4 regions of the Aminobacter aminovorans genome follow, and region 2 is predicted to be linked to each of the others. Evidence: predicted binding sites of a transcription regulator. Region 2 holds the regulator's gene; each other region holds the start of a gene.

Region 1 (3,333 bases), on a different contig from region 2:
CAACCTGATGAGGAGGACTTCTGCAGCAGACGAACGGCGTTCGTCCTTAAGCGCCGCCAAATAGTTCCAAAAACTTCCAAACCGGCTATAGATGCGCGGCATGCAGGGAGCGCGTTTCGCCTTTGGTCCGTTCGTGCTTGATCCGGACGCTGGAACATTGCTCCGGAACGATGAACCCGTTGCCATAAGCCACCGCGGGCTGAAGTTGCTCGCAGCACTGGTCGGGCGATCGGGCGAGATCCTCGGCAAGGCCGAACTGATGGATGCGGCCTGGCCGGACACCTTGGTCGAGGAAGGCAACCTCACCGTTCAGATCGCACAGCTCAGAAAATGGCTTGGTCTCACGGCCGACGGCGGTGAATGGATCTCCACGGTTCCGCGCGTCGGCTACCGTTTCACGGGGTTGGTCGAACAGCTAGGCGAAGCCAGGCGAAAACCTTTGCCGCTACCCGACAAGCCGTCGATTGCCGTGCTGCCCTTTGTCAACGTCAGCACAGATCCAGAGCAGGAGTCGTTCGCCGATGGCTTGACCGAGGACCTGATCACCGATCTCTCCAGGGTTCCCGGCCTGTTCGTCATCGCGCGCAACTCGTCCTTTGCATACAAGGGGAGGGCGATGGACGTGCGCATGATCGCAAGCGAACTCGGCGTGCGCTACCTGCTTGAAGGCAGTGCCCGGCGCGCCGCGGGGCGGGTGCGTATCAATGCCCAGCTAGTCGATGCGGTGAACGGCGATCATCTCTGGGCGGAGCGTTTCGATCGCGGCCTGGCCGATATCTTTGCCGTTCAGGACGAAGTCACCGGCAAGATCGTCGAGGCGTTGCTTGGCCGGCTGCGCACCCCGCCGCCGCGGATCCGGCCCAAAAGCCTTGAGGCTTACGACCTGTGCGTCCGCGCCCGCAAGCTGATGGACGATTCACCGCAAGCGGCGCGTGAAGCGCATCTGATGCTGACGCGGGCGATTTCGCTCGATCCTGACTATGCCGAGGCCCATCGCTGGCTTGCCATGAACCACTGGATGGGATGGGTGCACAGCGGCGGACCGGCAGAACCCACCCGCAAGGTCGCGCTCGACCTTGCGCGCAAGGCTGTGGCGCTCGATCCCGGCGACGCCGGCTGCTGCTGGGTGCTGGCATATCTGCTTGCCTACCACAAAAGCTTCGCCGAGGCCGATGCGGAGTTCGCCAGGGCGATCAAGCTCGACCCGAATGAAGCCGACACCTGGGCGGCACTTTCCGACATCGCGATCCTTGCTGGCCGGATCGACGAAGGCCTCGATCACATCCGTAAGGCGTTTCGGCTGAACCCGTTTCCGGCAAGCTGGTACTATCTGACGCTTGGCCAGGCGCAGTATGCCGCCCGGGACTACGAAGCGGCCGTCGAGACGCTGCTCAGGGACGAGACCTATCGCACGAGCTCGCGTCGTTTCCTGGCGGCAAGCCTCGCCCAACTGGGCAGGCTCGACGACGCACGTGCGGAAGCCGAACTGTTTCTTGTCGGCAACCCCGAATACACCACCCGCCACTGGGTTGCGACTGAGCCGTTCCGCGACGCTGCCACGCTTGCGCATTTCGTCGAAGGTTTTCGCAGGGCTGGTCTTCCGGAGTGACGCACAAGAAGTTTCCGGTCGCAGCGTAATGACGAGTTCCATAAGATAGATTACGCGGCAATTGGTTGTAGCGCGGTGGGTTCTACCTTGAAGTGCGACTTTGCAGCGATACCAATGGGCTATCGCAGGGCATGGTTCAGGGTTCGGTCACGCTGACCCCTGTCGGCACGGTGATGGTGTGGTTCCAGCAGGACCTCGACGATGTTCAGCTCGGCCCGCTCCATGTCCACCGAGATCGACCTCACATCGACCAACGCCACGCGCCTCTACAAGGGCGGCCAGTGGTCGACACCGTCCTGACCCAGCAAGGCGTCCCGGGCGGCGATCGTCGCCCGGGAGGTTTTTTTCAGCCGGCGTTACTTGCGTCATCGACATGGGCGCTCGTTGTTCCTTGTCATGAAACCATCATCCTGTTGTCATCGCGCTGAAATCTCATTGCCCCAAACGAAGACCGCAATTCCGTTCAGGCAAAGAGGTTTCCCATGTCACGCAAGCTCCTGCTTTTGACGTCCGCGCTGGCGGCGTCCGCAGTCTTCCCTGCTTATGCCGACCAGGCTTTCAACCGGATCGCCACCTTTCCGGTCGCGACCAATCTGCCGGCTGGCGTAGACGCCGCAACCCTGACGTCGTCTGAAATCATCGCCGCGTCCGAAGATGGCATGACGCTGGTCTATTCCGACAGCCCGCTCGGCGCAGTCGGCTTCATCGACATCACCGACGCCAAGGCACCGAAGGCCGCCGGCATCGTCAAGATCGAAGGCGAGCCGACCTCCGTCACGGTGCTGGGCGGCAAGGTCTTCGCCGGCGTCAACACCTCGAAGAACAAGCAAGAGCCCTCGGGCAATCTGACCATCATCGACCTCGCCTCCAAGGCGATCGAGGCCTCCTGCGATCTCGGCGGCCAGCCCGACTCCGTGGCGCTGAGCAAGGATGGAAAGTTCCTCGCCATTGCCATCGAAAACGAGCGCGACGAAGAGCTGAACGAAGGCGCCCTGCCGCAACTGCCCGCCGGCAACCTCAAGATCGTGTCTCTTAAGGACGGTTGGGTGGACTGCGCTTCGATCAGGACGGTCGACCTGACCGGCATCGCAGCGGTTTCGCCGGAAGATCCGGAGCCGGAGTTCGTCGCCTTCAACGAAGCCGGCGAGATCGCCGTCACGCTGCAGGAAAACAACCACATCGCCATCGTCGAAGCCGCCTCGGGGAAGATCGTCGCGCATTTTTCGGCTGGTGACGTGACACTCGAGAACGTCGACACCAAGAAGGACGGCGCGCTCAGCTTCACCGGCAAGGTCGAGAACGCACCTCGCGAACCCGATGCGGTGAAATGGCTCGACAATGATCGTCTCGTCGTTGCCAATGAAGGCGACTACAAGGGCGGTGCGCGCGGCTTCACCATCTTCTCCAAATCAGGCGAAGTGCTCTACGAGTCCGGACCCGCCTTCGAATACCAGGCGGCCGCCGCCGGCCACTATCCCGATGCCCGCAACAAGAAGGGCATCGAGCCGGAAGGCCTGGAGTTCGCCCAGTTCGGCGATCAGAAATACATCTTCGTTGCCGCCGAACGCGCGTCGCTGATCGGCGTCTACAAGGACACCGGCAAGGAGCCTGAATTCGTCCAGCTCCTGCCCTCGGGTATCGGACCGGAGGGCCTCGTTGCCATCCCGCAGCGCAACCTGCTGGTCACCGCCAACGAGACGGACCTCGTCGAGGACGGCCTCGCC
Region 2 (3,333 bases):
ACCGGCCTCAGCCACTCGACGATCTCGACGATTTCCTCCGATCTCATATCGGAAGGCATCCTTGCTGAAGCCAAGGTCAGCGAGCCGGTTTCGATGAAGCGGGGCCGGCCGCAGGTTGGGCTGATGCTCGAACCCAATGCCGCGTCGATCGTTGCCATCGTGCTCTCGCTCAACAGCCTGTCGGCCGCCGTCATCGACTATGCCGGCAACACGACCGCAGAGGAAACGAAGCGGCTGGTGACCCAGAAGATGACCGCGGAGGCATTGCTCGACGAGTGCAGCGCCATGATCCGCCGCCTGATCGACGATGCTGCTGCTTCCGGCGGGCCGGTGCTGCGCATCGCCATGGCTGTCCAGGGCATCACCGATGCCGCTTCGCGCAAGCTGTTGTGGTCGCCGATCACCGAGCATGACGACCTGCCTTTCGCCGACCGGTTCGAGAAGGAATTCGGCGTACCGGTGTCGGTCGAAAACGATTGCAACATGATCGCCGAAGCGCTGCGTTGGCGCGACCCGGTGCGCTATCGCGACGATTTCATCGCCATCCTTCTGTCGCACGGCATCGGCATGGGCCTGGTCGTCAAGGGCGAGCTGTTTACCGGCACGCAATCGTCGGGCGCAGAGTTCGGCCACATGGTCCACCGACCGGACGGCGCGCTCTGCCGCTGCGGCCGCCGCGGCTGCATCGAGGCTTATGCCGGCAACTACGCCATCTGGCGCAACGCCAGAATTGGCGACGAGAATGCCGAGCCTCTGGCCGACCTGTCCGACGACGACATCAGAGCGATTGCCGACGCCGCCCGCGACCATGACGGTCCCGAGCGCGAGGCCTTCCGCAAGGCCGGTGAGGCGATCGGCTTCGGTTTAGGCTCGATGTTCGCCTTGTTCGACCCCGCCCCCCTCGCCTTCGTCGGCGTCGGCGCAACGGCCTTCGACATCATGGAGCCGCATGTACGCGCAGCCATCGCCAAGACGGCAGGCGGGCTGCACTCGAAAGCGATCTCGTTCGACACCGAACCCAACGAGGTTCCGCTCAAGCGGGAAGGCGCGATGATGCGCGCCCTGCTTGCCGTCGATCAGGAGATCTTTGCCGCAGGCACCGCCCCACGCCGCGCCGATACCGACGGCGCCTAGCCTGGGGCGAAACGGACAAGGCGTGGTCTCTAGTCTTCGCGGATCGCGTAGCCGGCACCGCGGATGGTGCGGATCACGTCGGGCATGCGGCCGTTGTTGACCGCCTTGCGCAGGCGTCCGACATGGACGTCGACGGTGCGCTCGTCGATGTAGATCGTCTCGCCCCAGACATTGTCGAGCAACTGGCTGCGTGAGAACACCCGGCCCGGATGCCGCATCATGAATTCGAGCAGGCGGAACTCGGTCGGGCCGAGCTTGATCTCGCTCTTCTTGCGGTAGACCCGATGCGACTCGCGGTCGAGCATGATGTCGCCGACCTTGAGCACCGACGACAGCACCTCGGGCTTGGCCCGGCGAAGCAGCGCCTTGACGCGCGCCATGAACTCCGGCGTCGAGAACGGTTTGACCAGATAGTCGTCGGCGCCGGTCGAAAGCCCGCGCACGCGGTCGCTCTCTTCGCCGCGCGCGGTCAGCATGATGATCGGCAGGCGTTCGGTGTCTGGCCGCATCCTGAGCCGGCGGCACAGTTCGATGCCTGACAGCGCCGGCACCATCCAGTCGAGCACCAGAAGATCGGGCACGTTTTCCTGGAGCCGGATCTCGGCCTCGTCGCCACGCGTGACGACCTCGACCTGGTAACCTTCGGATTCGAGATTGTAGCGAAGCAGCACGCCCAGCGGCTCTTCGTCTTCGACGACCATGACCTTGGGAGCGATCATCGGCTATACCTTGTCCTGGCGCATGGTCGCTTCCGGACCATACGCTGATTTAACCTATGCAGCGCCCCCGCGCCAAACGCATGCGGTTGCGGAAATGCTCAGGCCGGAACCGTCGTCGTGGTCTCGTCGACCTTGGGCCGGTTCAGCGGCAGCTGCGTACCTGTCACGACGAAATAGGCGTTCTCGGCGATGTTGGTGACATGGTCGCCGATACGCTCGAGATTCTTGGCGCAGAACAGCAGATGCGTGCAGGCCGTGATGTTGCGCGGATCTTCCATCATGTAGGTCAGGAGTTCGCGGAACACGGCGGTGTACTGGATGTCGATCTTCTGGTCGTCGGCGCGCAGATCCTTCAGGCCCTCGGCCTGGCGCGCGACATAGAGATCGACGACGCCGCGAACCTGGCCGAGCACCAGTTGCGCCATCGCGTCGATCGAATGCGAGAGGTTGCGCGGCGTCGGCGACTGGCCGACGGCGCCTACACGCTTGGCGATGTTCTTGGCAAGGTCGCCGATGCGCTCGAGATCGCCCGCCATGCGGATTGCGCCGACGACGGCGCGCAGGTCCTGCGCCATCGGCTGGCGCTTGGCGATCAGCGTGATCGCCGAATTGTCGAGATCGCGCTGCTTGGCATCCATGATCGTGTCATCGGCAACGACGTTCTGCGCCAGCGCCTGGTCGGACGACAGAAGCGCGCGGATGGCGCCTGCCACCATCGCGCCGGCGAGATCGCCCATGTCGCGGATGAGCTGGTCGACGTGCTGGAGTTCCTCGTCAAAGGACCGGACTGTATGTTCGCCCATGATTTCTTCCTCGTCTCGTGTGCGGCGGCGCAAACTCACTCAGCCGAAGCGGCCGGTAATGTAGTCCTGCGTCCGCTTGTCGTCGGGGTTGGTGAACATCTTGTCGGTCGGGCCTTCCTCGACGAGATAGCCGAGATGGAACATCGCCGTACGCTGCGACACGCGTGCCGCCTGCTGCATCGAGTGGGTGACGATGACGATCGTGTAGTTCTCGCGCAGTTCGTCGATCAGCTCTTCGACCTTCGCGGTAGCGATCGGATCGAGCGCCGAGCAGGGCTCGTCCATCAGGATCACCTCGGGGGAGACGGCGATGGCGCGCGCGATGCACAGCCGCTGCTGCTGGCCGCCCGACAGGCCAGTGCCTGGCTCGTTGAGGCGGTCCTTGGCCTCGTTCCACAGGGCGGCTTTCTGCAGGCTCTTCTCAACGATAATGTCGAGCTCGGCCTTGTTCTTGGCAAGGCCATGGATACGCGGGCCATAAGCGACATTTTCGTAGATCGACTTCGGGAACGGGTTCGGCTTCTGGAACACCATGCCGACACGGGCACGCAGTTCGACCACGTCGATCTTGGGATCGTAGATGTCTTCGTTGTCGAGAGTGATCTTGCCGCCGACGCTGGCGCTGTCGATGGTGTCGTTCATCCGGTTGAGGCAGCGCAGGAATGTCGACTTGCCAC
Region 3 (3,333 bases), on a different contig from region 2:
TCAGGCGTTCTTACCTGCTTGCCGCATCCGATCTCGGCGCTTCTTGGTGGCGCCAACTGGTCGACGTGACATTGCCACTGATCAAGCCAGGCCTGGTGGCTGCCTTCATCTTCTCGTTCCTGCTGTCCCTGAATGAATTCGGCCGGGCCTTCTATCTGGTGGGGCGGCAGAACACGCTGCCATTGGCAATGTTTGGCAAGATGAACTCAGGCGCCTCGCCGACGATCTATGCCCTGTCGGGCTCGATCTTCCTGGCTTCGATATTGGCGGTGTCGTTCGTGCTGCTGGCAGCGCAAGCCAAGGATCGCAAATTGCGGTAGGGCACGGTTGGCCCGCCGCTTTGGGGGGACTGTTGATGAACCGATCGATGCCGCCAGCCGACCCGCACTGCCGGCTACAAGTGCCAGGTGCAGGAACTCGGCGGCAACTACCCACCGATCTGCCTCAACGAACTGTCCGCTGACGATGTCGCCAGGGCGGCCGATTCGGCTGTCGCCGGCGCGACCAAGAACTCGGGGGACGAGCCGATCGCTGCACCACCTTCGGCCTCTGCCCAGGCGTCTGCACCAACGACTTCCGGCGCATGCAGAAATACATCGCCGGCCTGCAGGTCGGCACGGTGAATATCTGGGAAGTCCCGGGATACCGCATCGAGATGTCGCCATTTGGCGGGATCAAGGACTCGGGCAACGGCTACAAGGAAGGCGTCATCGAAGCGATGAAAAGCTTCACCAACGTCAAGACCTTCTCTTTGCCCTGGGCCTGAGCCTTGTCTTGAGCCGGCAAATCAGATGAGTGTCGATGAGGGGGCCTGGTGCCCCCTCATTTGCTTGGAGGGGAAATGCCATTGCCAACTGCCGGGGCGAGATTGACTGGATCGCTGCCCTCTCCCCTTTTTCGCCTGCCCACCTCGAAAGCCTGACCGATGTCCGGTTTCGCCCTTACCATCGTGCTGGTGGCAGCCTTGCTGCATGCGAGCTGGAACGCGGTCGTCAAGGCGGCGACGGACCGCGCCGTCGTCCTGGCAGCGGTGTCCGCCACGCATGCCGCGCTCGGGCTCGTGCTGGTGTGCTTCGCCACGCCGCCGTCGCAAGCGAGCTGGATCTACATCTTCCTGTCGACGGTCATCCACTACGGCTACTACGTCTTCCTGTTCCAGTCCTATCGCCTGGGCGACTTGAGCCAGGTCTACCCTATTGCCCGGGGCCTGGCGCCGGCGCTTGTCGCCTTCGGCGCTTATGTGATGATCGGCGAAACACTGCCGCCGCTCGGCTGGGTCGGGCTTGGCGCGATCACCTTCGGCATCGCCTTCCTTGCCTTCCAGCGGGGTGCGGCCCATGCCGATCCGCGGGCGGTCGGTGCCGCCGCCATCAACGGCGTGCTGATCGCGTCCTATTCGGTCATCGACGGTATCGGCGTGCGCCTGTCCGACAGCCCGTTCGGCTATATGGGCTGGCTGTTCCTGCTGGAATTTCCGGTCACGCTATTCGTGCTGTTCCGGCGACGCGGAACGACCCACACCATCGACCGCAAGACCATCATGCTAGGTCTCGTCGGCGGCCTGGGCGCGGTCTCCGCCTATGGCCTCGTCATCTACGCCAAGACCATCGCGCCCTTGGGCGCGGTTTCGGCCGTGCGTGAATCGAGCGTCATCATCGCGGCCCTGATCGGCCTGTTCATTTTCGGCGAGCGACCCTGGCAGGCCCGCATCGTTTCGGCCGCCATCGTTGCCGGCGGCGTTGTTGCGCTCGCCTTCTCGGGCTGACAGTTCGGCAAATTTCGCTTCTCGGCACAAAAAATGGCAGCGATGCACACGCACGCGGCAGCCTTGTCACATGCCTGTCGCAACCCTGTGCATCGCATAAGCTCAGCCTACCAGATCATAAAAAGAATAGATTTTACTTATTGAACGCCCGTTCCCACTATCGACCATGGACGAGGCGCAAAACGGGCACAGCTGAAAACGCGACCCGACAAGACCTCTCCCAATCAGAACGTGCCTAAGCGATTCAAATGGGAGCCAATTCAATGAACCAGAAGAAAACCTTCGCGCTTGCCGCCTTTGCGGCGATGCTGATGTCATCGGCGGCCTGGGCGGAGACCGAGCTTACGGTCTACACCGCCATCGAGGCGGAAGACCTCAAGCGTTATGCCGAGACGTTCAACCAGGACCATCCCGACATCAAGCTGAACTTCATCCGCGACTCGACCGGCGTCATCACCGCCAAGCTGCTCGCCGAGAAGGACAACCCGCAGGCCGACGTTGTCTGGGGCCTCGCCGCCACTTCGCTTCTGGTACTCAAGTCCGAGGGCATGCTGGAAGCCTATGCGCCCAAGGGCGCCGACCAGCTGAAGCCCAATTTCGTCGACAGCGACAGCCCACCAAGCTGGGTCGGCATGGATGCTTGGGCGGCTTCGATCTGCTTCAACACCGTCGAAGGCCAGAAGCTTGGCCTGACCGCGCCGAAGAGCTGGAAGGACCTCACCAAGGCCGAATACAAGGGCCATGTGGTGATGCCGAACCCCGCGTCATCAGGCACCGGCTATCTCGATGTATCGAGCTGGCTGCAGCTGTTCGGCGAGAAGGACGGCTGGACCTATATGGACGGCCTGCACCAGAACGTTGCCGCCTACACACATTCCGGCTCAAAGCCGTGCAAGATGGCGGCTGCAGGTGAAACCGTGATCGGCATCTCCTTCGAGTTCCGCGCCGCCAAGTCGAAGGCTGAAGGTGCGCCCATCGACATCATCATCCCCGAGGAAGGTATCGGCTGGGACATGGAAGCCTCGGCAATCGTTGCCGGCACGTCCAAGGAAGAAGCTGCCAAGACCCTGCTCGACTGGTCGGTCTCGAAGAAGGCCAACGAGATGTACAATGTCGGCTATGCGGTCGTCGCCATGCCCGGCGTCGCCAAGCCGGTGCAGCACCTGCCTGCCGACATCGAAGCCAGGATGATCAAGAACGACTTCGAATGGGCGGCCAACAACCGCAACACCATCCTCGAGGAATGGACCAAGCGCTACGACTCGAAGTCCGAGCCGAAGAGCTGACCTTCAGCCAGCCTCGACATGCGGGCGTCGCCTCGTGCTGCGCCCGCACCCTTGCCCCCAAGCCGGATGGTTACGATGAGACACGAAACCCTCGCCGGGCAGCCGCGAATTCCGACTGAAGTGAGCGCCATGACCGCCGTCAGCCAGAACGTGAAGCCAGCCTATCTCAAGATCGCAAACGTCTGGAAAGCCTTCGGCGATTTCCATGCGTTGAAGGACATATCGCTCGACATCAGCGAGGGTGAGTTCGTCTGCTTCCTAGGCCCCTCGGGCTGCGGCAAG
Region 4 (3,333 bases), 1.1 Mb from region 2:
GAATGTCTTCCAGCATGCCGCAATTGCTGTGCCCCGAACCGCACAGCTTGGCCATGCGCTCGGCATAGAACTCGAAGCCGGCGACGTCCTGCTGGGCGATGTCGTAGAGTCGCGCCACATCGCGCGCGTGCTCTGGCGGCACGGCGAATATCTCGTAGAAGGCGCGAACCTCGGCCTGGGAGACGACACCGTCGGCCTTGGCCATCTTGGCCGACAGCGCAATCATCGCCACCGAAAACGCCACCCGACGGCGGGTTTCCGCATCTCCGGAAAAGACGGTGCGCACGGCTTCCACGACGTCCGCGACGCCATTTGCCGCCGACGCAGAGATACGTGCGATGAAGTCGCCGAGACGGTCCCAAATCGACATGGCCGCTTCTTAGGATGAAACATTCGCAAATGCGAGATGCCATTGCGCGCGCGGCATAACTTTGTCGGCAACAATCCGGCATCTGGACCAAGATTCTGGACCAATGGAATTTTCACGACGCAAAAGCCAAGTGTCGGTATCGATCTGCGCCATGGACGCGCGCAACACCACCCAACCGGCACACACAGCTTCCCGCGAAACGATCGGGCTTGCCCTGGGCACGCTCGGCGTCGTCATCTTCGGCGGCACCTTGCCGGCGACGCGCGTTGCGCTGGCAACCTTTTCGCCATGGTTCGTCACCCATGGCCGTGCCGCCATGGCCTCGCTGGCCGCGGCCTTGCTGCTGCTGGTCCTGCGCAAGCGGTTTCCGAAGGACGATGCGCCGGCATTGTTCCTCGCCGGCCTGCTCCTGGTCTTCGGCTTCCCGATCTTCTCCTCCATCGCCATGCAGACGGTGCCGGCCTCGCATGGCGGCGTGGTGCTCGGCGTGCTGCCGCTGACCACCAGCATCTTTGCCGCCGTCATCGGCGGCGAGCGGCCATCGGCCTTCTTCTGGATTTGCGGCGTCGCGGGTGCCGTGCTCGTCGTCACCTTCGCCATCAGCGACAGCGGCATGCAACTTTCATCAGGTGATCTGTTCCTGTTCCTCGCGGCGCTCTCGGCGAGCCTTGGCTACGTCGTGTCCGGCAAGCTGTCTCGCCGCATGCCGGGTTGGGAGGTCATCTGCTGGTCGCTGATCCTGACCGCGCCGATCTCGATTCCCGGAGCATTGTTGAGCTGGCATCCCGAGTTCGCCGCCGCCTCGTCAGCGCAGACATTTGCCTTTTTCTACCTGTGTTTCGGCTCGATGTTCCTCGGCTTCTTCGCCTGGAACGTCGGTCTCGGCATGGGCGGCATTGCCCGCGTCAGCCAGGTTCAGTTGTTGCAGTCCTTCGTCACCCTCGCCATCTCCGCCTTCCTGCTTGGCGAACATGTCGGCGCGAGAACGCTCATATTCGCTCTCGCCGTCATCGCGATCGTGGCGCTTGGCCGCCGCGCCCGGGTGACGCGCTAAGCTCGACACAAAAGAAAAGCCCGGAGCGACTGCTCCGGGCTTGCCTCCTCCCGCAACTTTACTGGGCGGGCGCAGCCGGCTCGACAGGCTTGGGCTGCATCGGTTCGGTGTTCTGCATCTCGCCACTCGTGCCGCTGTCCGGCGTCGGCGTGATGCTCTTGGTCGTGGTGTCATCTGTCGCCGGCGGCGATGCCTCGGGCGTCGCGGGTGTCGGCGTCACAGGTGCCGGCTGCTCGGTCACAGGTGGCTTCACGCTTTCGGTAGTCGTGCTGTCGGTGTTGCTGTCGCTACAGGCGGCAACGCCAAACAGCGCAATGGCGGAAACCGACGCGAGAATGAGCTTCTTCATAATGATCTCCTTTCGAGAACGGCCCGCCGAGCGGGCGTCGGAGATAAAATGCGCAGGTCCCCGCACGGTTTCGTAACGTTCGGAGTCGGTCTGTCACACAAGCACCTGTCGTGCCGCCGTCATCGCCCCGTCACCGCGGTGTCACGCCGGTACGTTACCCGCTGCGCCCAACAACGAAGCGGGGAATCGCATTTCCATGACTGACGTTTCCGGAGAACTTGTCTTTCGTCGCGGCAAGAAAGTTGGAAAGGCGGTCTACCAGAACCGCGCCCTCTCAAAGGAAGGGCTGTCCGAGCGGCTCTTTGCGCTGCTGTTTTCGGGCCTCGTCTATCCACAGATCTGGGAAGACCCCGACGTCGACATGGAAGCGATGCAGCTTGGCGAGGGCCACAAGGTCGTCACCATCGCCTCAGGCGGCTGCAATATCCTTGCCTATCTCACCCGGTCGCCAGCCAGGATCGACGCCGTCGATCTCAACGGCGCCCATATCGCACTGAACCGGATGAAATTGGCTGCCGTACGCCACCTGCCGACGCAGAGCGATCTCTTCCGCTTCTTCGGTGAAGCCGATGTCAAGCACAACTCGCATGCCTATGATCGCTTCATCGCGCCGCATCTCGATGCCTCGAGCCGCGCCTATTGGGAACGCCGCAGCTGGCGCGGCAAGCGCCGCATCGCCACCTTCGACGGCAATTTCTACAAGACCGGCCTGCTCGGCCTGTTCATCGCCGCCGGCCACCGCGTCGCCAAGCTTTACGGCGTCGACCCCGCCGCCATCATGGCGACCGGCAGCCAGCAGGAGCAGCGCCGCTTCTTCGACGAAAAGATCGCGCCGGTGTTCGAACGCCGCATGCTGCGCTTCATCACCGCGCGCAAATCCTCGCTGTTTGGTCTCGGCATTCCGCCGGCGCAATACGACTCGCTGCTGACTTCCGGCGACGGCTCGATGGCCGGCGTGCTCAAGGCCAGGCTCGAGAAACTTGCCTGCGACTTCCCGCTCGAAAACAACTATTTCGCCTGGCAGGCCTTCGCCCGCCGCTACCCGAAACCGGGCGAAGCCGCCCTGCCCGCCTATCTCGAGCAGGACAATTACGCCACGATCCGGGCCAACATCGATCGCGTCGCCGTCCACCATGCCAACTTTACCGAGCTGCTGGCCGGCAAGGATGCCGGCTCGGTCGACCGCTACATCCTGCTCGATGCCCAGGACTGGATGAGCGACGACCAGCTCAACGCGCTGTGGACCGAGATCACACGGACCGCCGCATCCGGCGCCCGGGTCATATTCCGCACTGCGGCCGAACCCAGCCTGCTGCCCGGTCGACTGTCGCCGGCATTGCTCGACCAGTGGAGTTACGAGGAGCTGGCATCGCGCGACTACACCGCCCGCGACCGCTCGGCGATCTATGGCGGCTTCCACCTTTATGTGAAGAAATCCCGATGAGCGCGCCCGAGCTTTCGGCCGGCCATTCCGGGCTGATGGACAGCGTCTACCGGCATCAGCGCCACATCTACGACCTGACGCGCAAATATTACCTGCCCGGCCGCGACCGCATGATC

Evidence for each region. The regulator PhoB, encoded in region 2, activates phosphate uptake and scavenging genes when phosphate is short. The targets are predictions, from matches to a motif close to TGTCATNNANCTGTCAT.
Region 1: DY201_RS26980 (esterase-like activity of phytase family protein) is a predicted target of PhoB. The motif match lies at 2,002-2,018, and genes of this name have one in related genera.
Region 3: DY201_RS27475 (putative 2-aminoethylphosphonate ABC transporter substrate-binding protein) is a predicted target of PhoB. The motif match lies at 1,830-1,846, and genes of this name have one in related genera.
Region 4: DY201_RS12085 (BtaA family protein) is a predicted target of PhoB. The motif match lies at 1,880-1,896, and genes of this name have one in related genera.

What each region holds. Positions count from the first base shown of each region.
Region 1 is NZ_UFSM01000003.1:95,936-99,268, reverse strand. It holds gene DY201_RS26985 (winged helix-turn-helix domain-containing tetratricopeptide repeat protein) at 92-1,609, shown strand; gene DY201_RS26980 (esterase-like activity of phytase family protein) at 2,092-3,333, shown strand, end outside.
Region 2 is NZ_UFSM01000001.1:1,388,204-1,391,536, reverse strand. It holds gene DY201_RS06860 (ROK family protein) at 1-1,134, shown strand, start outside; gene phoB (phosphate regulon transcriptional regulator PhoB) at 1,164-1,853, opposite strand; gene phoU (phosphate signaling complex protein PhoU) at 1,952-2,656, opposite strand; gene pstB (phosphate ABC transporter ATP-binding protein PstB) at 2,696-3,333, opposite strand, start outside.
Region 3 is NZ_UFSM01000003.1:217,045-220,377, forward strand. It holds gene DY201_RS27460 (ABC transporter permease) at 1-320, shown strand, start outside; partial or broken gene DY201_RS27465 (aldehyde dehydrogenase family protein) at 390-766, shown strand; gene DY201_RS27470 (DMT family transporter) at 926-1,765, shown strand; gene DY201_RS27475 (putative 2-aminoethylphosphonate ABC transporter substrate-binding protein) at 2,029-3,051, shown strand; gene DY201_RS27480 (putative 2-aminoethylphosphonate ABC transporter ATP-binding protein) at 3,127-3,333, shown strand, end outside.
Region 4 is NZ_UFSM01000001.1:2,481,411-2,484,743, reverse strand. It holds gene DY201_RS12100 (J domain-containing protein) at 1-370, opposite strand, end outside; gene DY201_RS12095 (DMT family transporter) at 522-1,424, shown strand; gene DY201_RS12090 (hypothetical protein) at 1,483-1,773, opposite strand; gene DY201_RS12085 (BtaA family protein) at 1,970-3,217, shown strand; gene DY201_RS12080 (class I SAM-dependent methyltransferase) at 3,214-3,333, shown strand, end outside.